3 regions of the Rhizobium sp. CB3171 genome follow, and region 2 is predicted to be linked to each of the others. Evidence: predicted binding sites of a transcription regulator. Region 2 holds the regulator's gene; each other region holds the start of a gene.
The links. Region 2 encodes LexA, which represses DNA repair genes until DNA is damaged. Its sites were predicted from a motif close to TGTTCNNNNTGTGTTCNG; they were not measured.
Positions count from the first base shown of each region.

Region 1: the regulator LexA is predicted to act here: its motif matches at 1,411-1,428, upstream of dnaE (DNA polymerase III subunit alpha).
Region 3: the regulator LexA is predicted to act here: its motif matches at 6,753-6,770, upstream of QA648_RS16325 (helicase-related protein).

Region 1 covers NZ_CP121652.1:1,004,680-1,015,032, forward strand. The annotation lists gene QA648_RS04960 (ABC transporter ATP-binding protein) at 1-146, shown strand, start outside; gene QA648_RS04965 (DUF5680 domain-containing protein) at 156-623, opposite strand; gene QA648_RS04970 (hypothetical protein) at 720-1,307, opposite strand; gene dnaE (DNA polymerase III subunit alpha) at 1,665-5,162, shown strand; gene QA648_RS04980 (L,D-transpeptidase family protein) at 5,260-6,525, opposite strand; gene QA648_RS04985 (GNAT family N-acetyltransferase) at 6,718-8,478, shown strand; gene QA648_RS04990 (DNA polymerase IV) at 8,448-9,737, opposite strand; gene QA648_RS04995 (GNAT family N-acetyltransferase) at 9,817-10,353, shown strand, end outside.
Region 2 covers NZ_CP121652.1:1,261,225-1,271,577, reverse strand. The annotation lists gene QA648_RS06325 (mechanosensitive ion channel family protein) at 1-220, shown strand, start outside; gene QA648_RS06320 (DUF2721 domain-containing protein) at 326-817, shown strand; gene lexA (transcriptional repressor LexA) at 1,211-1,933, shown strand; gene QA648_RS06310 (ComEC/Rec2 family competence protein) at 1,914-4,373, opposite strand; gene gltA (citrate synthase) at 4,654-5,943, shown strand; gene lpxB (lipid-A-disaccharide synthase) at 5,974-7,155, opposite strand; gene QA648_RS06295 (LpxI family protein) at 7,152-8,033, opposite strand; gene lpxA (acyl-ACP--UDP-N-acetylglucosamine O-acyltransferase) at 8,035-8,850, opposite strand; gene fabZ (3-hydroxyacyl-ACP dehydratase FabZ) at 8,847-9,320, opposite strand; gene lpxD (UDP-3-O-(3-hydroxymyristoyl)glucosamine N-acyltransferase) at 9,313-10,353, opposite strand, start outside.
Region 3 covers NZ_CP121652.1:3,354,969-3,365,321, reverse strand. The annotation lists gene QA648_RS16370 (DUF1868 domain-containing protein) at 1-341, shown strand, start outside; gene QA648_RS16365 (glutathione S-transferase family protein) at 354-1,001, shown strand; gene rpmF (50S ribosomal protein L32) at 1,181-1,366, shown strand; gene QA648_RS16355 (hypothetical protein) at 1,532-1,939, shown strand; gene phaR (polyhydroxyalkanoate synthesis repressor PhaR) at 2,029-2,601, opposite strand; gene QA648_RS16345 (acetyl-CoA C-acetyltransferase) at 2,839-4,020, shown strand; gene QA648_RS16340 (beta-ketoacyl-ACP reductase) at 4,145-4,870, shown strand; gene QA648_RS16335 (YMGG-like glycine zipper-containing protein) at 5,269-5,523, opposite strand; gene QA648_RS16330 (DUF3309 family protein) at 5,567-5,722, opposite strand; gene QA648_RS16325 (helicase-related protein) at 7,013-10,198, shown strand; gene QA648_RS16320 (RNA-binding S4 domain-containing protein) at 10,202-10,353, shown strand, end outside.

The sequences.
Region 1 (10,353 bases), 260 kb from region 2:
ATACGGCGCATTATGTCTTCGACGCGCTGGAGGCGCTGGTGCGCCAGTCCGGGCTTGCCGCGCTGATCGCCACGCACAATCACGAACTGGCGGCTCGTATGGACCGCCGCGTGACTATCCATGACGGTAAGGTCGTCGAATTCTGACGGTGCCCATCAAGGGACGATCAGTCCGCCGCGGTAATCCAGCTCATAGGCCTTGCGTCCGTTTACGAGGATGACCTCATGGCCGATAAAATGATCGCAGCCGCCGGTACTGCGATCGACATACTGGCCAAATGAATGGGCGAATTCGAAACCGCCGAGAAAGCGTTTTTCATCGAGGTAGAGCCGCATGAGCGCCGCCTTGATGACCATCCCTGCAGCCCTGCCATCGATCAGATCGGGCTCGACGATTCGTCCAAAATAATTCATCGCCCAGACCGGCTCGTCATCGTACCAGACGACTTCCTGTCCGGCGAAATCCGTGCCGCCGAAGTAGCTATCGAGATAGCGCCAGCGGCCGCTGGCATAGCCGATGTCATGCGAGCCGCTCCGGCAGGACGGCAGCCTCTCGCCATCGCCGACATAGGTCTCCGCCTTCGCGGCAACAATAAAATCGTTCAGCGCGGCAAGATCCGGCATGACCCTCTCCATTACCCTCTCCATTCTTGGTGAGGGCACAGAATGCCACGCGCTCGATAGCAAGTAAAGAACATACAGTGAACAAATGAAAAGCCGCTACGTGTTTTCCCCACAAGCTTTCCGGCCGATATCGTCTTTCCAGTCCTGGATCTTGATGGTTTTGGCTTCAGTCTGGAGTTCCCTGCCACTCTTCGTCGCCTTGCCCGTCAGGACATTGTAGTCGCAGCTATAGCTTCTATCGGCGTCGAGATTGTCCCGGTAATCAAAGGTGTAGCCGGCGACGACGAAGGCGTTGTTGCGGAAGGCGAGGGTGAGCGTCTGATGCCAGCGGTCGCGCCCGATCGCGTCATTCTGGGACATGACGGCGATCGAACCATTGGGCAGCGCCGTGATCGAAGGCTCCTGACCGAAGATACCGCCCGGCTCGCCTCGGCCCCATACTTTGTCGGGTGCGGCGGCCGCCAGCTTGAGCAACTGATGTTCTTTGTCGCGGAGATAAATATAGATGCCGATCGTGGTCTCGTCGTCTGGCGCGGCCAACGCCAGCAAAGCAAGGTCCGGCTTACCGTCCTTGTTCCAATCGCCGACCGCCGCGTCGATGATGCGGTCGGGCGCAATGGTATCGTCAGCGTGAGCCGCGGATGTAACCGAAAGCAGAATGAGAGCGCAGGCAAGTGGTTTCATCGTGATCCCTCCCTTCGCGTTTTCATAGCTTAGGGTTGTGATCCCGTCCATTGATACTCTTCAAAATACTGATGATGAAAATTATTGATGCAGCTATTGACTCTCGAACATAAATAGAACAAAAAAGAAACATAACGAGTAAGGAGCGCGTAAATGACCGATATCATTCGAGACGTTGCAGCATTCACCTCCATCGTCATGTTTGTCGCCAGCTTTTCCCTCATCATGATGGCGATGTGAAACTTATCCTCACGGGTGTCGCGATGCGCCCGTGAATCATGAAGTCAACTTATGGACTTTATCGTCCGCTATGCCGAAAATGCAGCCGATTCATTTGGGCATGCGGAAAGGCATATGATGGCGGATATGATGAACAGCGGCGCAGCGGGTGCGCCGGTCGGAGATACGCCGGAATTCGTGCATCTTCGCGTCCATTCCGCATATTCTCTGCTCGAAGGCGCATTGCCGCTAAAGAAGATCCTCGCCAAGGCGGCGGGCGACAATCAGCCGGCCATCGCCATCACCGATACCAACAACCTTTTCATCGCGCTGGAGTTTTCCCAGAAGGCGATGGATGAGGGCCTGCAGCCGATCATCGGCTGCCAGGTGTCGATCGACATGGAAGATAGTGTCGAGGGCGAAAAGCGCGGCCCGCAACAGGCGCTCGCCAAGCTGCCGTCCATCGTGTTGCTCGCCGCTACGGAGCGGGGCTATGAGCGGCTGGTCGATCTCGTGAGCCGCGCCTATCTGGGCGGCGAAGGCAATCAGGCTGTCCATATCACAGCCTCCTGGCTGAAGGAAATCGGCACGGACGGTATGATCGCGCTGACCGGTTCGCTTGGCGGTCCGGTCGATATGGCGTTGAAGGAAGGCCACGCGCCGCAGGCGCTGTCGCGTCTGCTGACGCTCAAGGACCTGTTCGGTGATCGGCTTTATGTCGAATTGCAACGTCACGGCACGTATGATCGTCGCCACGAACAGAAGATGATCGCGCTCGCCTATGAGCATGAATTGCCGCTGGTCGCGACCAACGAGGCCTTCTTCCCGACGCGTGAGGATTATGAGGCCCACGACGCCCTCATGGCGGTCGCCCACAATGCCATCGTTTCGGACGACACTCGTTTTCGCCTGACACCGGATCACTATTTGAAGAGCCGCGCCGATATGGCGAAGCTGTTCGCCAATCTGCCGGAAGCCTTGGAGAACACCGTCGAGATCGCCCGGCGCTGTTCCTTCGTCCTGAAGACACGCAAGCCGATCCTGCCGCGCTTCACCGGCGCCACTGACGATCCGGAGGAGGCCGAACGCGCCGAGGCGGCGGAGCTGCGCGCCCAGGCGGTCGAAGGTCTCGATCGGCGTCTCTCCTCGCTCGGCATGGCGGCCGGCTATGCGGAGAAGGACTATCGCGAGCGGCTGGAGTTCGAGCTCAGCGTCATCGAGCGCATGAAATTCCCCGGCTACTTTCTGATCGTCGCGGACTTCATCAAATGGGCCAAACAGCATGATATTCCGGTCGGCCCGGGCCGCGGTTCGGGCGCGGGCTCACTCGTTGCCTATGCGCTGACGATTACCGACGTCGATCCGCTGCGTTTCTCGCTGCTGTTCGAGCGCTTCCTCAATCCGTCGCGCGTCTCGATGCCGGACTTCGACATCGACTTCTGCCAGGATCGTCGCGAAGAGGTGATCCGCTATGTCCAGGCCAAATACGGCCGTGAGCAGGTGGCGCAGATCATCACCTTCGGTTCGCTTCAGGCGCGCGCCGCCCTTCGCGACGTTGGGCGCGTGCTGGAAATGCCCTACGGCCAGGTGGACAAGATCTGCAAGCTGGTGCCGAACAACCCCGCCAATCCGACCCCGCTCAGCAAGGCGATCGAGGAGGAACCACGTCTGCAGGAGGAGGCCGACAAGGAACCGGTCGTTGCCCGTCTGCTCGATATCGCCCAGAAGATCGAGGGCCTTTATCGCCATGCCTCGACACACGCCGCCGGCATCGTCATCGGCGATCGGCCGCTGTCGAAGCTGGTGCCGATGTATCGAGACCCGCGCTCCGACATGCCGGTCACCCAGTTCAACATGAAGTGGGTGGAACAGGCCGGCCTGGTCAAGTTCGACTTCCTCGGCCTGAAGACGCTGACGGTTCTAAAGACAGCCGTCGATTTCGTCGCCAAGCGCGGCATTACACTTGATCTCGCCAGCATTCCGCTCGACGACAAGAAGACTTACGACATGCTCTCGCGCGGTGAGACGGTCGGCGTGTTCCAGGTGGAAAGTGCGGGCATGCGCAAGGCGCTGATCGGCATGCGCCCGGACTGCATCGAGGACATCATCGCGCTGGTCGCCCTCTATCGTCCGGGCCCGATGGAAAACATACCGGTCTACAATGCCCGCAAACACGGCGAGGAAGAGATCGAATCGATCCATCCGACGATCGATTATCTGCTGAAGGAGACGCAGGGCGTTATCGTCTATCAGGAGCAGGTGATGCAGATCGCCCAGGTCCTGTCTGGTTACTCGCTCGGCGAGGCCGATCTTCTGCGCCGTGCCATGGGCAAGAAGATCAAGGCCGAGATGGACCAGCAGCGCGAACGCTTCGTCGATGGCGCTGTCAAGAACGGCGTATCGAAGGGGCAGGCGGACGTTATTTTCGACCTGCTCGCCAAGTTCGCGAACTACGGCTTCAACAAGTCGCACGCCGCGGCCTATGCCATCGTCTCCTACCAGACCGCCTATATGAAGGCGCATTATCCGGTGGAGTTCCTCGCCGCCTCGATGACACTCGATATGGCGAATACCGAAAAGGTCAACGACTTCCGCCAGGACGCCAAGCGCCTCGGCATCGAAGTCATCGCGCCATCGATCCAGACCTCGTTCCGCCATTTCGAAACGGGCGACAACCGGATCTACTATGCGCTGGCCGCCATCAAGGGCGTTGGCGAATCCGCCGTCGACCATATTGTCGAGGTGCGCGGCGACCAGCCTTTTGCCGGCATCGAGGATTTCTGCCTGCGCATCGATCCGAAGCAGATCAATCGCCGGGTGCTGGAAAGCCTGATCTCCGCGGGCGCCTTCGATTGCTTCGATATCGACCGCGCGCAACTGATCGGTGGACTGGACCGGGTCATGGGCTATGCGCAGGTCGCGCAGGAAAACAAGCGAAGTGGTCAGTCCGATATGTTCGGAAGCGCTGCCTCGGGACCTGAGAAGATCTCATTCCCGCCTTTCACCCCCTGGCTCGCCTCGGAGCGGCTGCTACGCGAATTCCAGGTGCTCGGCTTCTACCTCACGGCCCATCCGCTCGACACTTACAAGAACGTCCTGAACAAGATGCGCGTGCAGACCTTTGCCGATTTTTCGGCGGCGGTGAAGCAGGGGGCCAGCAACGGTCGCTTGGCTGGCACCGTGATTTCCAAGCAGGAGCGCAAGACGCGCACCGGCAACAAGATGGGCATCTTCGTCTTCTCCGATGCCTCCGGCCAGTTCGAAGCCGTGCTGTTTTCGGAAGTGCTCAATCAGTATCGCGACGTGCTGGAAGTCGGCAAATCCTTCGTCATCACCGCACAGGCGGACGAGCGGCCGGAAGGCATCAGTCTGCGCCTACAGACGGCGCAGTCGCTGGAGGAAAAGTCGCTGCAGATGCAGAAGGCGCTGCGTGTCTATGTCCGCGATTCCGGCCCGCTGAAAGCAGTCGCCGCGCACCTCAATGCCAAGGGCGACGGCCTGGTCTCCTTCATCGTCATCAAGGAGGAGGGCAAGCGCGAGGTGGAGGTGGCGCTGCCGGAGAAATACCGCATCACGCCGGAGATTGCAGCCGCGCTACGCACCGCGCCCGGCGTGATCGACGTCGAGCTGGTCTAAAGTAATTCCAGGAAAAGTGCGCAGCGGTTTTCCGTCCGGAATTGCGAGAGAACAAAAGGACAGAGCGGTTCTGAGATTCCGTGAAACGCTAGCCGCTCTAGCCGTTTTTCCCAAGGGCGCCGCGATTGGTGATGGTGATGAAATCGGTCCCGTCGCCGGTTTCCGGGCCGATGCCGGTGTCGGAAATCGTCAGCGACGAACCTGCCGTCAGCAGATCCTCGATCTTGCGCCTGACGTCATCGGGTATGGTGATGCGGTCGAGCGCGCGGTCGGCGGCGTCGAGCGATTCTGCCTGCGCCTCGCTGGTGATGCCGAAGCGCTTCTTCGCCTCCTTGGAAAGATCGTCTTCCAGCGTCACGCCGAACCAGTCGGCCTTGCCGTTCACCTTGTCGATCGTATGGGCGGTGAAGAAATGCGTGCCAAGGGCTTCCTGTGGCTCGGCGATGATGGCGGGAGCTTCGAACAGCGGTTTGAAATTCTGCCGAACCATGATTTCGCCGTTCGGCGGTACGCCCTTACCGGCGACCTCATAGACCGCCTTCATCAGCGCCGGGCTCACCAGTCCGCCCGATGTCGTGATGTTGTGGGCTTTCTTGAAATCCGCGATCGCCTGTACCGTCGCCGGTCCAAGCATGCCGTCCGGCGTGCCGGTAACAAAGCCCATATCGTTCAAGATGCCCTGCAGATCGCGGACATTTTCCCGCAGACCTCGGCGGGTGAGGAGAATGCCAAGCGGCGCCTGATCGGCGGTGGGCACTGCCCGTACGGCCTCTGGTATGGGCAGAGCGGCGACATCGTTCGTGGCGACTTGCACCGGCTCCGCCTGCGGCAGAAAGCCGGTCGTCGTCGGGCGCAGTTCGAGATCGGAGAACAGAGCGGCGGCGGGTGCGGCTTCAGGTTGAAACAACATGGTATGTTGGAAAGGCTGCGGCACCAGCGGCCGGTCGGCGATAACGACATGCACGCCGCGTTCGGTCATCTGGTAGAGCATCTTGGCGAAGGCCTTGGGCATGCGCACGCAGCCGTGTGAGGCCGGATAAATCGGCACCGAATTGGATTCGTGCAGGGCGATACCAGACCAGGTCAGCCGCTGCATGAAGGGCATCGGCGACGCCGAATAGAGATTGGACTCGTGATAGACCTCCTTCTCCAGAATGGAGAAGATGCCGCTCGGTGTCGTATGGCCGCGCTTGCCGGTCGAAACCTTCGATGTCGCCACCACCTGGTCGCCGTCATAGACGGCAAGCGATTGCCGGTCCTTCGATACGACGATCTGTAATGTGCGGGCATCCTCCGCGAAGGCGGGATGAACAAGGGCCGTGGCCGACAGCAGGCCAAGCCCGAAAAAGAAACGCGACTTCATATACACATACCAAAACGCAATACTCGTATGGCCACAGGTTAGACTTCGAAGTTTAAGGAAGACTTGAAGCGGAGCCGCCCACCGGAATTGCTTTTTTCCCGCTTCAAAGGCTTGTCCGATAGGCGCAATTGCGACCGGAAGTATTTTATGTAAATCTTAAATTGTAGGATGCGGAGCCGGGCGGGCGTCGACATGCATGTGGACGTGATCGAAAAGCTGGAAGATCTGCAGGGGCTGAAAGACGACTGGGATCGGATCTATGAGATCGACCCGGAGGCGCATTGTTTTTTATCCTGGACCTGGATGTCGAGCTGGTTCGCCTCTCGTGCGCTCCCTTGGCTCGTGCTGGCGGCAAAGCAAGATGAGGGCGGCGCCTATGTGGCTTTCTTCCCGATCCAGCTCGGTACCGGGCTCGACCGGAGCAACGGTTTCTACAATACCGTCGTCATGGGCGGCTCCTATTTTGCCTCCTATACGGGTATTCTCTGCGATCCGGCCTATGCCAATGCCGCTGTCTCAGCCTTTGGCGATCGGATTCGCGCCTTTCATTGGCGCAGCCTGCATCTCGACGACATCGATCGATCGTCTGCGCGCATCGGGGCCTTCCTCGAGCGTTTCCCGCCGGCGGATTTTGTCGGCGACAGAGTCAAGCGCCCGGCACAGATTTCGGATGCGGCCGAAAGGATTGATCCGGAGATCTACGTCCATGTGACGCTGCCTGCCGATTTCGATTCGTTCCTTCGTGAGAAACTGCATTGGCGTGCACGCCGCAATATCCGCCATTGCTTGCACAAGCTGGAGGGTTCGGCGGCACTGCGGATAACGCATGGCGACGCCGCAACCATCGAAGAGGATCTGGCGACGCTGCTGCGTCTTTGGGAGAAACAATGGGGATGGCGCAATCCCGGCTATATGCGTTATGTTCTCGATAATTCGCGATCGGTTCTGCCGGATTGCTTTCGCAGCGGCGATCTCTTTCTACCGGTTCTCTGGCAAGACGGCGTAGCGATCGCCGCATCCGCCGTCCTTCTGGATCGTCCCAGGAAGAGCCTGATCTGTTTCCTCAGCGCACGTGATGTCTCGATCCGAGATCTGTCCCCAGGCTTGACCCTGCATGCCTATACGATCCGCTGGGCGATAGAGAACGGCTTTCGAATCTATGATCTTGGTGCCGGCAATTATGAGCACAAGTATATTTTCGGCTCCGTCAGCCGGCGCATCGAGCGCTTCCGGATCGACACAAGGACGGGCCGGAACCTCGGTGACCGGCTGGACCCGCATTGCCTCCGTTTCGTGCTTGCCCGTATCAGGAAGCTGTATGCCGCAGGTGATTTGGTCGATGCCGAAATCGGCTGCCGACAGGTTCTTGCTATCGAACCCGCAAATGGTGAGGCGCTGGCACTCTATCGCGAAGTCGTGGCGTCACGCATTCTCTGGCAGGCGATCTCGCCCGATGAAGCTCCAAATATCGGCTCGGACGAGCAAGAAGTCGTCGGCCGCGCCGAGACGGAAAAGCAATGTCGCGCCACCATTGCCGAAACCCCGGGAGATTTCGACGCCGTGCACCGGTTGAGCATATTGCTGCTGCTGCGGGGCGAGGCCAGGGAGGCGGAGGCGGAGATTGAACGGGCGTTGGAGCTGCGTCCTGACTCCGCTGCCGCCCATTGCACCTATGGCAATATCCTCGCCGCGACTAGGGATTTCGAAGGCGCTGTCGTCCGCTATGACCGCGCGATCGCCCTGGAGCCAGGCCATGCGATTGCCTATAACAACAAGGGCAACGCATTGCGCCGCCTGGGTCGTGCCGACGAGGCGCTGGCGAGCTATGAAAAGGCGATTGCGATCAGGCCGAGTTACGAGCAGGCGATTGCCAATCGCGCAGCCCTTTTCGACGAAGAGACGGACATGCTGCCGGCCGTGATTCAGCTCTCGCGCTTGCCGCCGAATGTGTAGCCGGTTTCGACCGTCTTGTTGCCGAATTTTTCCCTGAGCTTGTCCATCGCTGCTTCCGCTGCGGCGCGGCGGGTTGCCTGTTCGTCGATCAGGTCGGGGGGGTCGGCGCGGGCGGCGTCGCAGAGATCGGTGACGCCGATGCCGATCAAGCGGAACTTGGTCCCATCGGTCTCGTGCTCGAGCAATCGCAGGCCGGTACGGAAAATGCGATCGGCAAGCTGGGTGGGGTCTTCCAGACGGCGGTTGCGGGTGCGGCTTTTGAAATCGGCCGTTTTCAGCTTCAACACGACAGTCTGCCCGGCAATGCCGCTGCGTTTCAGGCGGCGCGATACCTTCTCCGCGAGATCGCGCAGGATCGGCACCAGATCGTCATGACGAGAAATATCGTCGAAGAAGGTCGTCTCCGATGACACGCTTTTTGCCGCTTCGTTCGGATGGACCGTGCGATCGTCGATGCCGCGCGACAGGCGGAAGAGCCGCTGGCCGATGACTCCATAGCGGCGCATCAGATCGCCTTCCTCCATGGTCTGCAACTGGCCGATGGTGCGGATGCCGTCACTTTCCAAAGTCGCCGCAAAGGCCTTGCCGACGCCCCAGATGGTGGTCACAGGGCGCGGCTCCAGAAACGATAGCGCCTCTTGCCTCCCGATGACGGAAAAGCCGCGTGGTTTCTGCAGGTCGGAAGCGACCTTGGCGAGGAACTTGCAATAGGAAAGGCCGACCGAAATGGTGATGCCGATCTCGCTTTCGATGCGCTTGGCGAATTTCGCCAGGATACGGGCCGGCGGATCATGGTGCAGGCGCTGCGTGCCCTCAAGCTCCAGAAAGGCCTCGTCGATCGAAAGTGGCTGCACCAGCGGCGTCAGCTCCTGCATGAGTCCGCGCACTTCGCGGCCGACCCGGACATATTTCTCCATGTTCGGGCGGATGACGACCGCCTGCGGGCAGGCCTCCAGCGCCTTGAACATCGGCATGGCCGATCGGACGCCGTGAATGCGGGCGATATAGCAGGCCGTGGACACGACGCCGCGCTTGCCGCCGCCGATGATGACCGGCTTATCGGCCAGTTCCGGATTGTCGCGCTTCTCGATCGAGGCATAGAAGGCATCGCAATCAATATGCGCCAGCGTCAGGCCATAGAGTTCGCGATGATAGACAAGCCGTGGGCTGCCGCAGGCCCGACAGCGCGCGCGTTCTGCCGATTGCTCGCTCAGGCAATCGCGGCAAAAACCGGAAACTTTGTCGGGCGCGCTGGTCATGAAAATAGAACAAAAATTGAACATCGCCACCTTATGTTTTAAGCTTGTGAGTCTCAAGACGGAAAAGAGCGGGGAGGAGATGTTGGAGGAATTGAAAGCGGTGACGGCGGATCGCTGGGGCGATTTCGAAACACTCTTCGGGCCACGCGGCGCCTGTTATGGCTGCTGGTGCACCTATTTGCGCGTTCCGACATCCGAGCGCAAAACGATGGATGGCGGGGCGAAGAAAAAATTCATGCAGGCCCGCGTCTCAGCAGGCCCGCCCCCCGGCCTTCTCGGCTATATCGGTGAGCGCCCGGTTGCCTGGACGCAGGTTGGACCGCGATCGGAACTGCCGCAGTGGAATTCTCCGAAAACCGTCTCACGGCCGCTCGATCCGGAGGATGCCGAAGACAGCTCGGTCTGGGCCGTCAGTTGCTTTTTCATGAATTCGCGCGATCGCGGTAAAGGATACAGCCATCGCATGCTGTCCGAGGCGGTGAACTTCGCCAAGGCCTCTGGTGCACGCATTCTCGAGGGCTGTCCGATCGAACGGACGAAGCAATCGAAATCCGTCGGCCTCTGTGTCGGTTCGCTCCGCATATTCGAGGCGGCTGGCTTTTCCGAAGTCGCCAAA
Region 2 (10,353 bases):
GAGTTTCGCTTTTACCGCCCTCCCCGGTCGGCAAACCTACATACGGCGCCAGGCCTATACCATGATCCGCGACGCCTTCATGGAAAACGGCATCGACTTCGCTCAGCCGACAGTGCAGGTGGGTGGCGAGGAAAAATCCGATGCCGCGATCGCAGCCATGACACTGCAGAGAAAGAAGATCGCTGAGCAAATGACGCAATCGGCGGCGCCGCCAACCTGAACGTTCGCGCGAGATCAGTCACCAGCCTCATCTCCGCGCCCTCTTTGGCAAGGCGACAACCCTGGAGCCGATACCGGATGACGTTGGACAGAAAGGAGATCCAATGTGCTGAACGACCATCTGACGTCTATTGCCGCGCACGTTATTCAAATAGCGCTGACACCGGTCTTTCTGCTGGCGGGCACCGCCGGGTGCCTCAATGTCTTTTCGGCTAGGCTCGCCCGCGTCTCCGACCGGGTCAACAGCCTTTTCGAACGGGTGACCTCTGAGGACCCGGATGAAACGCGGTTGCTGCAGCTCTATTATCTGCGGCGGCGAACATTGGCGCTGGAGATCGCAGTTCTGCTCGGCACGGCATCGGGCGTGTTCACATGCCTTGCGACGCTCGGCCTCATGGGCGGTGCAATTCGACAGCAATTTCGCGAGCAATTGCTGCTCTGGCTCTTTGGCCTTGCCGTCTTCGCACTCATGGGCGCCTTTGTGGCCTTTCTCGTCGAGATGATTCTGGCCGGGCGCAGCATGCTAAGGCAGATCGCCAACGACCGTACCTTGCTCGAGCACCGGCACGGGAGTTCGAGGAAAAGTTCAACCTATTGATATCCCATCGAATATTACTACGGATGGCACCAATCCCGGCCCCTCAGAAATCCGGATTCCCAGTCAGATCCATAGCTTGCTCTCCATGGTTCGGAGAGTGTCGTCCTCCAAAGAGCTTATAGAACGAAGAACATGGCTTTTCGCCGCCTTGGAGATAATCCGTTTTGGGATCGTCCGAAATTTTGCTTCGCCCGATTCCGCATATATTTCTGCTATTTAGTTTGAAGGTGCCGGGAAAAAAGTCATCTGCCCGGGACCTGTTATGTTCCCATTTATTTGATGCACCTACAAAATGTTCACCGAAATTTAAGGGCTTGCGGAACACATATGGAACATATAGTGTCCGTTCTGGATTTGTTTCACGACACCTTCTCAGTCCCGAGGTTCAAAACGATGTTGACGCGCAAGCAGCAGGAACTGCTTCTCTTCATTCACGAACGAATGAAGGAGTCCGGTGTTCCGCCATCTTTCGACGAGATGAAAGATGCGCTGGACCTTGCGTCCAAATCCGGTATTCACCGTCTCATCACGGCTTTGGAAGAACGCGGCTTCATCCGTCGCCTGCCGAACCGGGCCCGGGCGCTGGAGGTCATCAAGCTACCGGAGGCCTATAGCCCGAGCCTGCAGCCTCGCCGCGGCTTTTCGCCAAGCGTCATCGAGGGTAGCCTTGGCAAGCCGCAACTTGTGCCGCCGCCCGCACCCACCAAGCCGGTGAGTGAGGACAACAACAGTTCGGTTTCGGTACCCGTCATGGGCCGCATTGCCGCCGGCGTTCCGATCTCGGCCATCCAGAACAATACTCACGACATCACCGTTCCCGCCGACATGCTCGGCTCCGGCGAGCATTATGCGCTGGAGGTCAAGGGCGACTCCATGATCGATGCCGGCATCTTTGACGGCGATACCGTCATCATCCGCAACGCCACGACCGCCAATCCCGGCGACATCGTCGTCGCTCTCGTCGATGATGAAGAGGCGACATTGAAGCGCTTCCGCCGCAAGGGAGCCTCGATCGCGCTTGAAGCGGCAAACCCTGCTTACGAAACCCGCATCTTTGGGCCGGATCGAGTGAAGGTACAAGGCAAGCTCGTCGGTCTCATTCGCCGCTATCACTGACCGGTGACGCCGGCTTGAGCGGCGCGCCAAAAGTGTCTGTTCGCCAGTCGTAGGAGCGATGCAGGCTCCATGGCCGCGAAAGGTTTTCAAACGCTGCCGTCATTATCGGTTTATCGGTGCTAAGGCTCATTTCGATGGACCCTGTGCGGCGCAATGTTGCACCTGTGAAGAGCGTGGCGCCAGAGCGGCAGCGATCAAGACGCAGCCGTACGGAGGTGATGACGATATTGGCCGTGTCGCAGGCCGGAGCGAGATAGGCGGCATCTTCAATGGTGACAAGCATGTCGCCATTATCCAGCATTGCCACGCACCATGCACCTTTTTGGCAGGCGAAACCGCCCGGCCCGGCCGCGTCTAATGCCGCATCCATCGCCTTTCGAACGGTGCTCTGTTCTTCGGAATTCAGGCGACGATGCTTGTCTGATTTGCTGATTTTGGGGAGCTGACTATCCGGCGGAAGCATCGTTGGCGGTTGCTGCTCGGTGATCGCCAATGCTCTTTGCCACTGCTCGAAGATGAAATCCGGCGGTTTTTCGCGGTTTGTCGTCAGCGCACCGTTGCGCAACAAGGCGACCAGCGTGCCGTCCTCGGAGATCATGAGATCAGGCTTGAGGACACCGGGACTGAGTGCCACGACTGCAACCGAACCGATGATCAAGAGCGCACCTGCATGTCGCAGCCATGTTCTCAGCAAGGTCATCAACAAGAAGCCGGCTATGACCGTCGGGAACAGCCAGACCGGCAGCCGACCGAAGGGAATATTGCCGCCCCAGGCGGCAACCGTTTTGGCAATGACGATGACGACATCAAGTCCCCAGCCGGTTATCTGCCAGAAAGGGGCATCAACGCCAAATGGCATCAGTAGCGTCGCCGCCATGCCAAACGGCATGACGACAAAGGAGACGACCGGCATAGCCGCCAGATTGGCGATGAGACCATATGTCGCCAATCGGTGAAAATGCTCTATCGAGAAGATTGCCGTCGATGCGCCGCCTATAAAAGAGGTCGACAATATGCTTCCGAAGAAACGGGAAACGAAGAGCAGCGGACGCATGACCCGGAACCGGGAGAGAACGCTCTCCCGATGCGGCCTCCTCGCCCAGAGCGAATAGCCGGACACCAACGCCAGGGTCGCGGCGTAAGACATCTGAAAACTTGGTCCGAGCGCCTGCGAAGGCGACAGTATGAGAATGACTATCGCCGATAGCGCCACGTTGCGCAGGCTAATGGATGGTCGGTCGAAGAGCACGGCGATCAGTATGATAGCCATCATGATGAAGGCACGCTCCGCGGATACCCCGAAGCCGGAAATGAGATAATAAGCCGTCACTGTAACTAGCGCGCCGAAGGCCGCAATCTTCTTTGTTGGCCAAGCCTGTGCCACGCCGAAAAACAGACTGAGGGCGTAGCGTAAACCGACATAAAAGATGCCCGCGGAGAGCGCCATGTTCAGGCCGGAGATGGCGATGATATGCGCAAGACCCGAGGTCCGCAGCGCTTCCGTCGTATCGTCTGAGATCGCTCGTCTCTCATCGGTGACAAGCGAAGCCGCAAAGGCGCCGGTGTCTCCGGGCAAAAGCGTCCTGATTCTATCGCCGATATGGCTGCGCAAACCGGCAAGCCAGATATCCGCCTTGTCGAGGACCGACCCCTGAACTACATCACTAGTCGGCGACAATAATGTCTGCGTTCCATAGGCAAAACCATTCGCGCCGGTGCCATCGAAATAGGCGCTGAAGGCGAAATCGTTGAGGCCGGGCAAGGCAGGTCCGGCCGGCGGCGTCAACCGCGCTCTACCCTGAATGCGGTCGCCGAGTTCGAAGGGCTGGAGCTGTTTGCGCACGAAAATGGTGATCTGCGCCGGCGGCCGGCGAATGGTCGGTTTTTCCGTTGCCTCCAGGGCGACGACATAGCGCCAACGGCCCTTGTCGTCGGCTTCACGCCGTTCGATCCGCCCGGTGATGGTGGTCGTCACCGCAGAGTCGAGCATCACCGTCGATGCGCGCCAGGTTTCGCATTGCGCCAGAGCCATGCCGGAGCACACCAGCATGCCGGCAAACAATATGTGCCGTAGCACTCGCCCCGCCTGCTGCTGGCGGAAAAATGCGACAGCGAAGATAAGGAGGGCCGTAAAAACAGCTTGCGGCGGCGGATCGGCTCCGACCGAGAACCAGACGATCGCGCCGGCGCCGATGTAGACCGGCGCAAATAGCATCGCGCGACCGTGCGCCGCCTCTTCTTCGGCTAAATGGTAAATGCTGAGTCGGATGCTGCCTGCCGCGAGGCGAAGGCGGGCAATAAGCGCGGCGTGGTCCTGTGTCCGCTCTGGCCGCGACGCTTTGGCACGAGAAATAACCGCGCCCACGCTCTGCTCGCGCACGGCAACCGCAGCCAATTCCCGACTATCCACCTGCGGATCCGGTGCCTCTAAATTAGGCATATATTCCAGCGCCCACGCAAAACTACAGCTATAGCGGGAGTTTTGCCGTCACCGGCCAGTGATTTCAACTGAAATCGGCATCATCGCCGACAAAAGACGCTAATTCACGCTTGCGCAAAACGGTCCCTTCTACCGCAGTGCCCAAAAGTTGATACTGCAATGCACAAATAGGCGTAAGGATAACTTGGCATTAGGCTCTGGATCATATAGCTAATCGTTAGTCGCTTAACCCTTTGGCGCTTTTTAAGGCGCCAATCCCGCCAAATCTTGGAGGATCAGCATGACGGAACAAAGCGCGAAACTAACTTGGGGTGAAAAGACGGTGGATTTGCCGGTTAAGTCCGGAACCATCGGCCCAAGTGTCATTGATATTGGTGCCCTTTATAAGAACACCTCCACTTTCACCTACGATCCTGGCTTCACTTCGACTGCGTCGTGCGAATCCAGCATCACCTTTATTGATGGCGACGAAGGCGTTCTGCTGCATCGCGGTTATCCGATCGAACAGCTTGCCGAACACGGCGACTTCCTCGAAGTCTGTTACCTGCTGCTCTACGGCGAATTGCCGACCGCAGCCCAGAAGAAGGACTTCGATTACCGGGTCGTGCACCACACCATGGTGCATGAACAGATGTCTCGCTTCTTCACCGGCTTCCGTCGCGATGCGCATCCGATGGCCGTCATGTGCGGCTGCGTCGGCGCTCTGTCGGCCTTCTATCACGACTCCACCGACATCACCGATCCGCACCAGCGCATGGTCGCAAGCCTGCGCATGATCGCCAAGATGCCGACGCTTGCCGCCATGGCTTACAAGTACCATATCGGCCAGCCCTTCGTTTACCCGAAGAACGACCTCGATTATGCGTCGAACTTCCTGCGCATGTGCTTTGCCGTGCCCTGCGAGGAATATGTGGTCAACCCGGTGCTTGCCCGCGCCATGGACCGCATCTTCATCCTGCACGCCGATCACGAGCAGAATGCGTCGACATCGACGGTTCGCCTCGCGGGCTCTTCCGGCGCCAATCCCTTCGCTTGCGTCGCCGCCGGCATCGCCTGCCTCTGGGGTCCCGCTCACGGCGGCGCCAACGAAGCTGCGCTCAACATGCTGACGGAAATCGGCACGGTTGACCGCATTCCGGAATATATCGCCCGCGCCAAGGACAAGAACGATCCGTTCCGGCTGATGGGCTTCGGTCATCGCGTCTACAAGAACTACGATCCGCGCGCCAAGATCATGCAGAAGACGGCGCACGAGGTTCTCGGCGAACTCGGCATTAAGGACGATCCGCTGCTCGACATCGCGATCGAACTGGAGCGTATCGCGCTGACCGATGACTATTTCATCGAGAAGAAGCTTTACCCGAATGTCGACTTCTACTCCGGCATCACGCTGAAGGCTCTCGGCTTCCCCACGACCATGTTCACGGTGCTGTTTGCGCTTGCCCGCACCGTCGGCTGGATCGCCCAGTGGAACGAGATGATCGAAGATCCGGAACAGCGTATCGGCCGCCCGCGCCAGCTCTATACCGGCGAACCGCAGCGCGAATACGTTCCGGTTTCCAAGCGTTAAGCCGAAGAAGCGAGACAACAAAAAACCCGGTCAGAAATGGCCGGGTTTTTTCTTGGACAGGACATCGAGAACGATCGCCGCCGCCTTTTCGCCGGGCGGCTCCTCGGTCTGCATCCGCTGCCAGACCAGATCGTAACCCTGAAGCATGGCTGCACGCTCGGGCGTATCGCTCGATAGCCGCTCCATATAGCGCGCCAGCAGACCAGGGCGCAGCACATCGTTGATCAGTTCGGGCACGACGGCATAGTCGGCAATCAAATTCGGCAGAGCTGCCGTCCAGGTCTTGATGCGCGAGAGTACGAATCGGGCAAGCCACTCCGTCTTGTAGGCCGAGACGACGGGAACGCCCGCAAGGCCCAATTCCAGCACCACGGTGCCGGAAGCCGCCATCGCCGCATCCGCTTCCGCGAAAGCGTTCCATTTGGCATCCTGGCCGACGAAGACATCCGGCTTGAGGCGCCAGTTTTCAAGGAGGGAGCGCACCAATGCCTCCTGTCGCGGAACGGTCGGCAACACGTAACGAACGCGATCGTTTCGCCGGCTAATCTCCGTCACCGCCTGCTCGAAAACCGGCAGAAGCTGACGGATTTCCGAGGAACGCGAACCGGGAAGCAACAGGATCGTCTTCTCTCCGTCAGGCGCGCCGAGAGGGCGAAGCGCACGCCGGCGGCGGGTTTCGACCAGGCTCGAATCCACCGTCAGCCGATGGCCGACATAGGTCGTGGCCGGCCCCGCCAAGCGCTGCATCGCTGCCGGCTCGAACGGCAGGATGGCGAGGACATGATCGACATAGGCGAGCATTTTCTGCGCGCGATATTCTTTCCACGCCCACACGCTCGGGCAGACATAGTCGACGACCGGCAAGTCCGGCAGCGCCGCGCGCACCTTCTTGGCAACGCGATGGGTGAAATCCGGGCTATCGATGATCAGGAGCACGTCCGGCTTGGCTGCGATAATGGCGTCCGTCGTCTGGCGGATGCGGGCAAGCAGTTTCGGCAGTCGCTTGATGACCTGCGCAAAACCCATAATCGACAGTTCGGAATAATCGAAAAGCGAACGCAGACCCTGCGCTTCCAGGGCATCGCCACCAACGCCGATCAGTTCGACGGCGCCATCATAACGTTGCTTCAATGCCGCGACGAGATCGCCGCCGAGCAGATCGCCGGAGACCTCGCCGGCTACGACAGCAAGCTTTAACGGCACACCGCTCACATAAAGCCCTCCGCGCTAAGGCCGCGATCGATGCCGCAGACGAACAGCCCGGCTTCGTCGGCAGCCGCAATGACCGCTTCGCGCTCCAGCACCAGCGCCCTGCCCGCCTCGACGGCGACGCCGGCAAGGCCGGCCTTCTTTGCGTTGAACACGGTCGAAACCCCGATCGACGGAAGGTCGGCGCGCACGTCCTGCTGCGGCTTGCAGAGCTTCACCAATACGCCCCGGCGACGCGCCGATATGCGCCCTTCGGCCCGCAAACCGGCGACGCGCTCGATCATCTTGTCTGTGCCCTCGGCGCCCTCCAGCGCCACGACGCGGCCGCCGACGCTGACGGCACCCTGCCCGACATCCAGCAATCCAAGGGCAATGGCTGCCTTCGCTCCCTGCGCGATATCGCGCAGATCCTCTTCCGATGGCGAGAAACGGCCGAGCGGCCCGGTGGTCGCCAGCAGATCCGGCGCGATCTCATGCGCGCCGACGACGCGGACACCGCCGGCCTCGATCAAACGGATAACCATCTGCAGCACAGCATTGTCGCCACCGGAAAGAAGGGTGCGGATGGTCGACGGCAATTCCTTGATCACGCGCCAAGTCGGACGCACATCGCGCCAGGGCGGACGACGCGCGACAGCGCCGGACATGACGACCCGGTCGACTCCATAGCGGCGAAACATGGCCTCCAGGCCGGCAAAATTGCCGACGCCGAGATTGGCATGATCGAAAGCGGACCAGTCGCGATCCGCCTCATCCGTCAGCGCAATGATAACGGGATTTTCGCCTGCCTGCCGGGCGGCATCGGCAACATAGGCCGGCAAAAAGCCGCTGCCTGCGATGATCGCCAGCCTGCCCGCATGGTTTTGACCGCTCGCGGCCACCTCAGCCCTTACCGCGATTGGGCGACGACAATGCGCGATCGCTTTCGGCGGCGATGAAATCGAGGATCTCGATCACTTCCTTACAATCGGCATATTCTTCGCGGATCGCCGCCGCATTGTCGCGGATCGAGCCCTCGCCTTCGAAAATGCTCTTATAGGCGCGGCGAACCGTATGGATGACCGAACGCTCAATTCCGGCGCGCGTCATGCCGACAATATTGAGACCCGAGAGTACGCCTGGATTTCCGTTCAGCATGCCATATGGAATGACGTCATAGCTGGCGGCCGAAAGACCGCCGATGAAGGCTTGACGGCCGATGCGGGTGAATTGATGCACCGCGCAGCCGCCGCCGAGGATGGCGCGGTCTTCGACGGTGACATGCCCGGCCAGCATGACATTGTTCGACATGATGACGTTGTTGCCGACGCGGCAATCATGGGCGACGTGGGAATTGGCAAGGAACAGGTTGTTGTTGCCGATGATGGTCTTGCCGCCGTAGTCGGCGGTACCGGTATTGATCGTCACGCCTTCGCGAATCGTGCAATTCTCGCCGACGTCCAGCGTCGTCTCTTCGCCGCCGTGATGCACGCTCTGCGGATCGCCACCGACGACCGCCATCGGGAATATCTTCGTGCCCTTGCCGATCGTCGTCCGGCCGGTCACAACCACATGCGTCAAGAGCTGAACAGCATCATGCAACACGACCTTGGGGCCGACATGGCAGAACGGGCCGACGACGACATTCTCGCCGATGACCGCTCCATCCTCAACGACCGCGAGCTTATGAATGCGCGCGCTTTTTGCAATACTGCTCATGCCTGCTCTTGGTCCTTCCGTACGATCATCGCGCCGATATCGGCCTCGGCAACCAGCGAGCCATCGACCTTGGCGTCGCAATGGAACTTCCAGATCGTACCGCGCTGCTTCAGCTTGACAACGTGGAATTCAACACGATCGCCAGGTACGACCGGCTTGCGGAAGCGGGCATTGTCGATCGTCATGAAGTAGACGAGATTGCCGCCGATTCCGTCCTTGCGGGCGCAGATCGCGCCGGCCGTCTGCGCCATACCTTCGATGAGCAGAACGCCCGGCATGATTGGCGATCCCGGGAAGTGGCCGGTAAACTGCGGTTCGTTTGCGGTGACGTTCTTGATGCCGATCGCGGAATTATCGCTATCGATCTCGATGATCTTGTCGACCATCAGGAAGGGATAGCGATGCGGCAAAAGCTTCATGATCTCGATGACGTCTGCCGACGACAGCGACGTCTTGGCTTCTTCAGTCATGCTCCGCACTCCCGTCCTTCTTTTCTCTGGCTCCTGACCGTTTTGCGATCTCCGCCGACTCTCTTAGAAAATCCCACAATGGCCGTGCCGGAAGGCCCGCATAGCGCTCGCCCGCCGGAATGCTGTTCATCACGCCGCTTTTGGCACCGATCTGAACACCGTCGCCGATATGAATATGGCCGTTCAAGCCCGCCTGACCACCGATCTGCACACCGTCGCCGATCACCGTGCTGCCGGCAATGCCGACCTGGCTGACGATCGCGCAGTGGCGGCCGATGCGGACGTTATGTCCGATCTGCACCTGATTGTCGATCTTGGTGCCCTCGCCGATGACAGTGTCATCCATGGTGCCGCGATCGATCGTGGTATTGGCGCCGATCTCGACATTGTCCTGAATGATGACACGGCCGATCTGCACGATCTTCACCATACCACGCGGGCTCGGCGCATATCCAAAACCATCCTGGCCGATACGCGCGCCATTGTGAATGATGACGCCATTGCCGAGGTAGGAGCAAAGCACGCTGGCGCCGCCGCCGATCGTGCAATTGCGCCCGATCTTGACACCCGGCCCGATCATCGCGCCGGCTCCGATGCGCGTACCCTCCCCGATCTCAGCACCCGGTCCGATAACCGCGCACGGCTCAACGCCGACGTCAGCCTCAAGCTTGGCGGTCGGATCGATGAAAGCTGCCGGCGAAATCAGCGTTGGCGCAGAGGTCAGCGCAACCGGACGCATGGCTTGCGGATGCAGCAGAGCGCCCGCCAGCGCGAAATCCGTGTGCGGCTTTCTGGAAAGGAGAACCGGGATATGCGCGGGAACGAAAGACCTCAGCGCCGGCAAGCAAATGATCGCCGAAGCCCGACAGGTCTCCAGTTCCGCACGATTCTTCCGGGAGAGAATGTAGCAAACGTCGCCTTCGCCCGCCCGATAGACGGGAGCGATGGACTTGATGACGATGCCGGCAAAGGCCTCGTCAGCAAGTTCCGCCCCAAGATACTCAGCCAGCGCACGGAGGCTGACGCCATCATG
Region 3 (10,353 bases), 1.9 Mb from region 2:
CTTTCAACGTGGCGGTGACGGGCGCGCGGCCGAGCGGCCTTTTGATGGATGGCGCGACCGAGACGGATCGGCAGGTGATACGGGAGTGGCGCAACGCTTTTGCGGATCTACTCGGCTATCGCCATCCCGATCATGACGTCTATCCGTTCCACATCACCTTCTCCTATGTCATCGAGCGGCTGGATGACGAGGCGCTGCCACGCTGGCAGGCGATGCTGGACAAGGTTGCCGCCGATGTTCGCGCCGAGGTGCCGGTTCTCGAGCTGCGACCACCGGCTTTCTGCGCATTCGACGACATGAAGCATTTCGAGGAACTTCTGGTATTCGAGTTCCAAAAATAAGAAGGACAAATCATGGACAAGCTGACCCTCTATATCGGAAACAAGAACTATTCCTCCTGGTCGTTTCGGCCGTGGATCGCCTTGGAGGGTTGCGGCATCGCATTCGAAGAGGTGCTGATCCCCTTCGACTTTCCGGCCGGCAATCCGCGCATCCGCGAGGTTTCGCCGACCGGCAGGGTGCCGATGCTCGTTCATGATGGCTTCAAGGTCTGGGAATCGCTCGCCATCATCGAATATGTGGCCGAGCTTTTCCCGGATGCAGGCCTCTGGCCTAGTGATCGCCAGGCACGGGCCACGGCGCGCTCGATTTCCATGGAAATGCTGGCGGGCTTCCGGGCGTTGCGCAACGCCTGCCCGATGAACATCCGTCGCCCCGTCAGCCGGCTCGATCTGCCGGAGGGCGTCATGGAGGACGTGGCGCGCATCGAGACGATCTGGCGCGACATGCGCGCCCGATCCCGCGGCCCGTTCCTGTTCGGCGCTTTCTCCGGCGCCGATGCCATGTTCGCGCCGATCGTCAACCGCTTTGAAGTTTATGATCTCGTCAGTGCCGCCGACACGCTGGACTATATGGCCGCGATGAAAGCGCTGCCCGCCTGGCAGAAATGGGAAAAAGCGGCGCGTGAGGAGCCGTGGATCGTGCCGGAGGACGAAGCCTGATCATCGATTCGGCTTCCATCCGGCCGAATCAGATGGTGCGGGCAAAAAATGCGGGAAGGGACTGGTCAAAGTCCCTTTAGCCATGTATAAGCCCGCCCAATTTCCGAAATTGATCCATGTCTGTTTCGGCCGCCTGGCTGGCCGCTGATATGTTTCGTCCGCAAAGTGGAGTAACGAGAATGGCTGTACCGAAGAGAAAAACGAGCCCGTCCAAGCGCGGTATGCGCCGCTCGGCCGATGCGCTGAAGGCTCCGACCTATGTCGAAGACAAGAACTCCGGCGAACTGCGTCGCCCGCATCATATCGACCTGAAGACCGGCATGTATCGCGGCCGTCAGGTTCTGACGCCGAAGGAAAGCGCATAATTCAAGCGCTGCCTTAAGGGCTGAGATTCAAAGGCTGGCGTCTCGCCGGCCTTTTTCTGTTTGCGCATTTGGTTCAGCAGGATCACGCCGGAAAACGCTTCGCACTTTTCCTGGATTTGCTTTAAGACTCGCGGCGACTTCAATTCCGAAGGGATTTTCCTGGCTATGATTGTTGCCTTCCCGCTGATGATCGTTCCGCTCGTGCTCTACAATCTGGCGATGCTGGGTCTGATGGGCGCCGGCGGCATCGCTTCGCTCAACAATGTCATCCTTGCTCTTCCCATGCTCTCGGGCGCGACATGGACGCTGCAGCTCGGCGATCTTTTCATCGTCATCGCGTTGATTACGCTGTTCTTCGAGATCTTGAAGGCGACGCGCAACGGTTCCGGCTCGCTGCTTAATCACATTCTGTCTATGCTGGTGTTCATCGCCTATCTCGTCGAATTCTTGCTGGTCAAGGATGCGGCGACGCAGACTTTCTTCATCCTGATGGTCATCACCTTCATCGACGTCATCGGCGGATTCACGATCTCGATCCGCTCGGCGGGACGGGATGTTTCGATCGGCTTGTGAGGGTTTTTGACTTCTCCCCGACGGGGAGAAGCTCGTACAGAGCACGGATTAAAGCGGCGCTGCACTGTGGGCGGGCATCGGCAAGATGCTCACAAACTATCCAGCTTGTTCTGCATCGCGCGGAGCTGCTCTTTCAACTCGTCGATGTCCTTTGCCTCCGCCTTGCGGCTTTCCTTTGCCGGCGGCTTCATGAAGGGGGAGAACATCTGCATGGCCTGCTGGAACATTTCGGTATTGCGGCGGACCTGTTCTTCGACCATCTGAATCGGCAATTGCAGGTTCTTGCCGAGCGGCGTTTCGCCGAAGGCGCGGTTGATCTGATCGCGCATCTGCGTCTGCTGTTCGGTGAAGGCGCGCATGGAATGTTCGAGAAAGCTCGGGACGACCATCTGCATCTGATCGCCGTAATAGGTGATCAACTGCCGGAGGAATGAAATCGGCAACAGCGTATTTCCGGTCTTCGATTCCTGTTCGAAAATAATCTGCGTCAGCACCGAATGCGTGATTTCTTCGCCGCTTTTTGCATCTTGGACGATAAATTCCTCTCCCTTCTTCACCATCTCCGCCAGGTCATCCAGCGTCACGTATGTGCTGGTGCCGGTATTGTATAGGCGGCGATTGGCGTATTTCTTGATTACGATCTGGCCCTCATTCTTTGCCATTATCAGTCTCCTGGACCCGTCTGATTGTATGGAAACTCCTCCACCCCCAAGTGTAGACGCAAAAGAAGCTTGGTGACAATCGGTTTGTGCGATGCGGCAAGCCCTTTCCATTAATCAGATTTTTGCCGGCGATGACGGCTTCATGAAATCTGGAAGATCAAAATTCTTGGCGTTTGACTCCGGCGCAAAGCTTTGACAGTTTCGCCTTATATATGTTCAACCTGTGAGGAGGCTTCCATGAGCAATCCATCCATCGTCGTCGCCAGTGCAGCTCGCACTGCTGTCGGTTCCTTCAACGGCGCCTTTGCGACCATTCCGGCTCATGAGCTCGGCGCTGCTGCCATCAAGGGCGCATTGGAACGCGCCGGTGTCGAGGGCAGGGAAGTCGATGAGGTGATTCTCGGTCAGGTGCTGCAGGCCGGCGAAGGGCAGAACCCTGCCCGTCAGGCCGCCATGAAGGCCGGCATCCCGCAGGAGGCAACCGCCTGGGGTGTCAATCAGCTCTGCGGTTCCGGCTTGCGCGCTGTTGCGCTCGGCATGCAGCAGATCGCTTCTGGCGACGCCAAGATCATCGTTGCCGGCGGCCAGGAATCCATGTCGATGGCCCCCCATGCCGCCCATCTTCGCGGCGGCACCAAGATGGGCGACATGAAGATGATCGACACGATGATCAAGGACGGCCTGACGGACGCCTTCTACGGCTATCACATGGGCATCACGGCGGAAAACATCGCCCGCCAGTGGCAGCTCTCGCGCGATGACCAGGATCAGTTCGCCGTTTCCTCGCAGAACAAGGCTGAGGCTGCCCAGCTCGCAGGCCGTTTCAAGGATGAGATCGTGCCCTTCATCGTCAAGGGCCGCAAGGGCGACGTCAGCGTCGACGCCGACGAATTTATCCGTCACGGTGCGACGCTGGACGGCATGACCAAGCTGCGCCCGGCCTTCGACAAGGAAGGCACGGTGACGGCCGGCAATGCCTCGGGCCTCAATGACGGCGCGGCCGCCGCCGTGCTGATGACCGAGGCGGAGGCCTCGCGCCGCGGCATCCAGCCGCTTGCACGCATCGTCTCCTGGGCAACTGCCGGCGTCGATCCGCAGATCATGGGCAGCGGCCCGATCCCGGCCTCGCGCAAGGCCTTGGAAAAGGCGGGCTGGTCGGTCGGCGATCTCGACCTCGTCGAGGCAAACGAGGCCTTCGCTGCACAGGCCTGCGCCGTCAACAAGGATCTCGGCTGGGATACGTCGATCGTCAACGTCAATGGCGGTGCCATCGCCATCGGTCATCCGATCGGCGCCTCCGGCGCGCGCATCCTCAACACGCTGCTGTTCGAAATGAAGCGCCGCGGCGCCAAGAAGGGTCTCGCAACGCTCTGCATCGGCGGCGGCATGGGTGTCGCCATGTGCTTCGAGGCGCTTTGAGCCGCGTCGCGCCAAACGATGCGGGAATGGTTGTAAACAAGGTCATGCTAAAATAAATAGCGAGAGACGGATGAGCGATTCGGGTTCGCTCATCCTGCTCTAGCGGTAACAGAGGGGAGTGGACATGAGCAGAGTGGCGTTGGTGACAGGCGGGACACGCGGCATCGGGGCGGCCATTTCGATAGCGCTGCGCAATGCAGGCTACCGGGTTGCGGCAACCTATGCCGGCAACGACGAGAAGGCACAGGCTTTCCGCGAGGAGACGGGCATTTCCGTCCATAAATGGGATGTGTCCGACTATGAAGCTTGCGGCGTCGGCATTGCCAAGGTGCAGGAGGAGCTTGGCCCCATCGAGATCCTCGTCAACAATGCCGGGATCACCCGTGACGCCATGTTCCACAAGATGACGCCGCAGCAGTGGCACGAGGTCGTCAATACCAACCTTACCGGCCTGTTCAACATGACGCATCATGTCTGGCAGGGCATGCGTGACCGCAGCTTCGGCCGCGTCATCAACATCTCTTCGATCAATGGTCAGAAGGGCCAGATGGGCCAGGCGAACTATTCCGCCGCCAAGGCCGGCGATCTCGGCTTCACCAAGGCGCTGGCCCAGGAGGGTGCTGCCAAGAACATCACCGTCAATGCCATCTGCCCCGGTTATATCGGCACCGAGATGGTGCTGGCGGTGCCGGAAAAGGTGCTGAACGAGCGCATCATTCCGCAGATCCCTGTGGGACGCCTCGGCGAGCCCGAGGAAGTCGCCCGCGTCGCGGTCTTCCTTGCTAGCGACGATTCCGGCTTCATCACGGGATCGACGATCAGCGCCAATGGCGGCCAGTTCTTCGTTTGAGCTGATGGGCTGAAGTGGCGGATGATTGCCGGGAAATTGCCCGGCAGTCATCGCTGGCGTGAATTCACAGACGGCCGTGGCCGGGGTTTGAATTCCAAAACGACAGGCTTAAGGGCCACACGGCGCATTTCCTTGTCCCGCATCCGTACGGCATGGCCGAGTACATAAAATGTGGTGCCGACAAGAGCGAATGCTGCGATACTTGCAATGAATTCGGCCATGGTGCCGTTCCTTTCCAAAAACGTTGACGCGATCCCCCCGAAACCTGCGTGGGTGTGAGTGTTCGTCTCAAGAAATGTCGGCCCAAATTTTCGGCGCGAAAGATTTGGCTTTCATGACCGATCGTCAACGAAGCGCTGACGATCGGTCGGAAGAAATCGATCTTTGTCTATACCGGCTTACCGGCAGCGAGCCTCATAGCGGCGGCCATAGCGGTCGCGGTAGATGCAATAGCCCTGGTGCTCGTGGGACCGGCCGATGAGGTAGCCAACGGCGCCACCGGCGACGGCACCGATTGCGGCGCCACCCCAGCTATTGCTGGCGACACCGCCTATGATCGCGCCGGTGCCGGCGCCTATGGCTGTGCCCTTCTCGGTTGCTGTGCATGAGGCGAGTGCGCCGACAAGAGCGATCGCGACAATGATTTTCTTCATGGTATTGCTCCCTAGTGTGAGATCTTCAACAAACTCAGCCGGATCAGATCCGGCCCATCAATAGCAGAATAAGAACGATGACGAGAACTAGTCCGAGACCACCTGATGGACCATATCCCCAACCTCGGCTGTAACCCCAGTTCGGGAGCGCTCCGATCAGCAGCAGAATCAAAATCACGAGCAATATTGTACCAAGCATAGCGTATTCCTCCGCGTCCAGCGCCTAGAGCATCCCGCCAGAGCGACCTCACGCAAGCGGATAAGATGCGCCTAGATACAAGTGCCGATGCGTCCTTATCCACTCCTCGAGAATGAGGGCGCACCAATGCCGCTGTCGATAGAAACTTATTTCACGAGAAATTGTTCCGGCTCAGAAATAACAAGACATGAAGATGAGCCGGCATGCCCCGGCAAAGGTTAATGTCCGGCTGCGGGCTGCGCAAGAAAATACCCACCGACGACCGCGGCATATGGTTAAAAACTGCTTAAAATACAATATGTTGCGGTGAACGAAACGGGAAAGCGAGCTTGTCCGTGATTCGTCAGCGATTCGTTCTGTATTTGGGCTTTGGTTAACGGCGGCAGGGATTGTGGCCTCGGAGAACCTACCCCTTTCGGCGAGGAAGGTTTAGGCCTTATCGCCGGAAAGTGGTAATTCCTCGGTCGAAATGGTTAATGCCGGCGAATTTTTTCGCTACCCGTATCGTCACATCATCCTCCATTTGGATGAGCTTCCCCTCCGAACGCTATATCTAGCCGTGAACAAATACAGTACACGAGATAATCAGCGATTCGTCGCCGATTCGTTCCGGCTTTGGTCGGAAAGTTAACGATTGCAATCAATGCGAGAGATTATGGACTTTTCATATTACGTTTCGCTCAAAAGTTAATTGCAATCCACCATTCGACGTGATTTGGCGCTTCAACCCTGCAGAGTCCTGCGCATTTCGCCGGAGAAGGCACTAGATGTTGTGGAGAACAAATGCGGAATTGAGGAAAGTCAGCGATTCGTCGCCGATTCGTTCCGGCTTTGGCCCGAATCTTAACCCAGAGCCGTTCTCGATACTTATCCTCGGAAAATTGCGGAATTTACAGATGGTTAACCATGTTTCCAAACGGGAAGGCTGGTTCGCTGGATTCGCGTGATGGCTCCTGATTCACGCGAAAAAGGAGTCCTAATGCGATTCACTATCTGGTGGCGGTTTGTAAATCGAAATCCATATGTAGTGGTGAACACAAAGGGAACAGGGCAGAGTCAGCGATTCGTCGCCGATTCGTTCTCAAGCTGTTCTCGACTCACCAGGACTCGTTTTGGATGCAGAGAGAATGTAGCTTTCGGTTGAAGCCGCCAAAGATAAAATCGCATAATCCGGCCGTTGTTTTTGCATTTCAGGTCTTGCCTTTGTCACATATGGTCGTCATCTCTTCTTCTCTTCCCTGGGGACCTTGCTGATCGGAAGACAGTGGTTTCTCGCCCATGCATGGACCTATGACTCAGACTTCGCAGCCAATGATCCTGAGCGGACGCGGCGTGACCGCGGTGCTCGGACCCACCAATACCGGCAAGACCCATTATGCCATCGAGCGCATGGTGGCGCACGGCAATGGCGTCATCGGCCTGCCGCTGCGGCTCTTGGCGCGCGAGGTCTATACGCGTGTCGTCGAGAAGGTCGGGGCTCAGTATGTCGCGCTGGTCACCGGCGAAGAAAAGATCTCGCCGCCCAATGCGCGCTATTCCGTCTGCACCGTCGAAGCGATGCCGCGTGAGACGCGGGCCTCTTTCGTCGCGATCGATGAAGTGCAGCTCGCCGGCGATCTGGAGCGCGGCCATATCTTCACCGACCGTATCCTGCATTTGCGCGGGCGGGACGAGACCCTGCTGCTCGGCGCCGGCACGATGCGGCCGATCCTTGAGCAGCTCCTGCCGGGGATCACCGTCGTTGAGCGGCCGCGGCTGTCGCATCTCTTCTATGCCGGACAGAAGAAGATCACCCGCCTGCCGCAGCGCACAGCGATCGTCGCCTTCTCCGCCGACGAAGTCTATGCCATCGCCGAGCTCATCCGTCGCCAGCGCGGCGGTGCCGCCGTTGTCCTCGGCGCGCTCAGCCCGCGTACCCGCAATGCACAGGTCGCGCTCTATCAGGCCGGCGATGTCGAATATCTCGTGGCGACCGATGCGATCGGCATGGGGCTCAATCTGGATGTCGATCACGTTGCCTTTGCCCAGGATCGCAAGTTTGACGGCTATCAGTTCCGCAATCTCAATCCGGGCGAACTCGGCCAGGTCGCCGGCCGCGCCGGTCGTCATCTGAAGGACGGCACTTTTGGCGTAACGGGCCAGGTGGATCCCTTCGACGACGACTTGGTACGGCGCATTGAGGGTCACGAGTTCGATACGGTTAAAGTGCTACAATGGCGCACCAAGGAATTCGATTTCTCCTCGATCGCTTCGCTGCGCGCGAGCCTCGAGAGCGCGCCGCGCGTGCAGGGCTTGACGCGCGCACTGCCGGCGGTCGATCAGCAGGCGCTGGAATATCTGTCGCGCGATCTGGAGATTTCCGATCTCGCCAATAATCCGGCGCGGGTCGAAAAATTATGGGAAGCCTGCGCGCTTCCGGATTATCGGCGGATTACGCCCGCCCAGCATGCCGATCTTATCGCCACCCTCTTTTCCGACCTTGTGCGCTATGGCACGGTAAAAGAGGACTTCCTTGCCGAGCAGGTGCATCGCGCCGATCGGACGGATGGTGAGATCGACACGCTTTCGGCGCGAATCGCGCAGATAAGGACTTGGACCTATGTGTCGAACCGGCCCGGTTGGCTTGCCGATCCGACACACTGGCAAGAAAAGACGCGGGAAATCGAAGATCGATTGTCTGACGCGTTACATGAGAGGTTGACGAAACGCTTTGTTGATCGCAGGACATCTGTGCTCATGAAGCGCCTGAGAGAGAATGCGATGCTGGAAGCTGAAATCAGTGTGAATGGGGATGTCTTCGTTGAGGGGCATCATGTGGGACAGTTGACCGGATTCCGGTTCACGCCTATCGCGGGAACCGAGGGGCCGGACGCCAAGGCTGTCCAGACGGCCTCGCAGAAGGCGCTGGCGCTGGAATTCGAGGCGCGCGCCGCCCGTATCCATGCGGCAGGCAACAGCGATTTGGCGATCAGTGCGGATGGCCTCGTCCGTTGGCTCGGCGATCCCGTGGCGCGGCTGTCGGGCAGCGATCACGTCATGCGTCCGCGCGTCATCCTGCTCGCAGACGAGCAGTTGACGGGCAATGCGCGTGATCATGTCGCCGCGCGCATCGAGCGCTTCGTGAATCATCATATCAGCACGGTGCTGAAGCCGCTCGACGATCTGTCGCGCGCCGAAGATTTGCAGGGTCTTGCCAAGGGGCTGGCGTTCCAGCTCGTCGAAAATCTCGGCGTGCTCTTCCGCCGCGACGTCACGGAAGAGGTGAAATCGCTGGACCAGGACGCGCGCGCCTCGATGCGCCGTTATGGTGTCCGCTTCGGCGCCTACCACATTTTCGTGCCCGCTCTGCTGAAGCCGGCTCCGGCCGAGCTCATCACCCTGCTTTGGGCATTGAAGAACGACGGCCTCGACAAGCCGGGCTATGGCGACCTGATCCCGGTTCTGGCGGCGGGCCGTACGTCCGTGGTCACCGATCCGACTTTCGAGCGCATGTTCTATAAGCTCGCCGGCTTCCGCTTCCTCGGCAAGCGGGCGGTGCGCATCGATATTCTTGAGCGGCTGGCGGATATTATCCGTCCGCTGCTGCAGTGGAAGCCCGGCCAGGCGTCGCGTCCGGAAGGCGCCTATGACGGCCGCCGCTTCACGACGACGACGGCGATGCTCTCCATCCTCGGCGCAACGCTGGAAGATATGGAAGAGATCCTGAAGGGTCTCGGCTATCGTGCCGACGCCGTGAAGGCCGAAGACGCGGCAGCCTTCCTTTCGCAGCAGGATACCTCCTCGGCACCTGCTCCGGCGCAGGCTGCGGAAACCGTCGCAGAGAAGGCCGATCACGACGATGCCGATGGCGCAGGCGATGAGCCGGCTACCGAAGGCGAAACCGCCGCACAGGATGCGGTTCCCGCAGCGCAAGCTCCTGCTGAGCCTGCCGCCGCCGAGCCGGTGGACGCCACAGAGGCAGCAACCGAGTTGCAGGTTGCCGATGCCGTCGCCGAGGTGGTCGAACCGAAGCCGGTTCTGCTTTGGCGTCTTGGCGGACGCAGCGATAACCAGCAGCGCCAGGGTGGACGCGGCCATGGCGATCGTCGCGGCCATCAGGGCGAGGGGCGCGGTCACCAGGGTAATCGCCGCAACGGCGGTGGCGAGCAGCAGGCGAACGGCGAAGGCAACCGCGAGGGCCGGGATAATCGCGAAGGGCGCGAGGCCCGTGGCGACAACCGAGGACCGCGCGGCAATCGCGACGGCGGCCGTCCGCAGCATCAGGGCAATCGTTCCGAACGCAACGACCGCCAGGATCGCGGCGACCGGGGTGACCGGAAAGAGCGTAACGATCGCAATGATCGGAACGACCGCAACAATCGCGGCGCATCGCAGCCGCTGCGCTTCGAGGCCAAGCCGCCGCGTAAGGAAAAGCCGATCGATCCGGATTCTCCTTTCGCCAAGCTCGCTGCCCTCAAGGAGCAGATGAAGAAATAGGCCATGACGGACGAAAAGCAGCCATCTTCCGGTTCGCGCCAGCGCATCGACAAGTGGCTGTTCTTTGCCCGCATGGTAAAATCCCGCTCGCTGGCGCAGGTCTATGTCCAGAACGGCAGCGTGCGGGTGAATGGCGAGCGGGTCGTTCAGCCGAG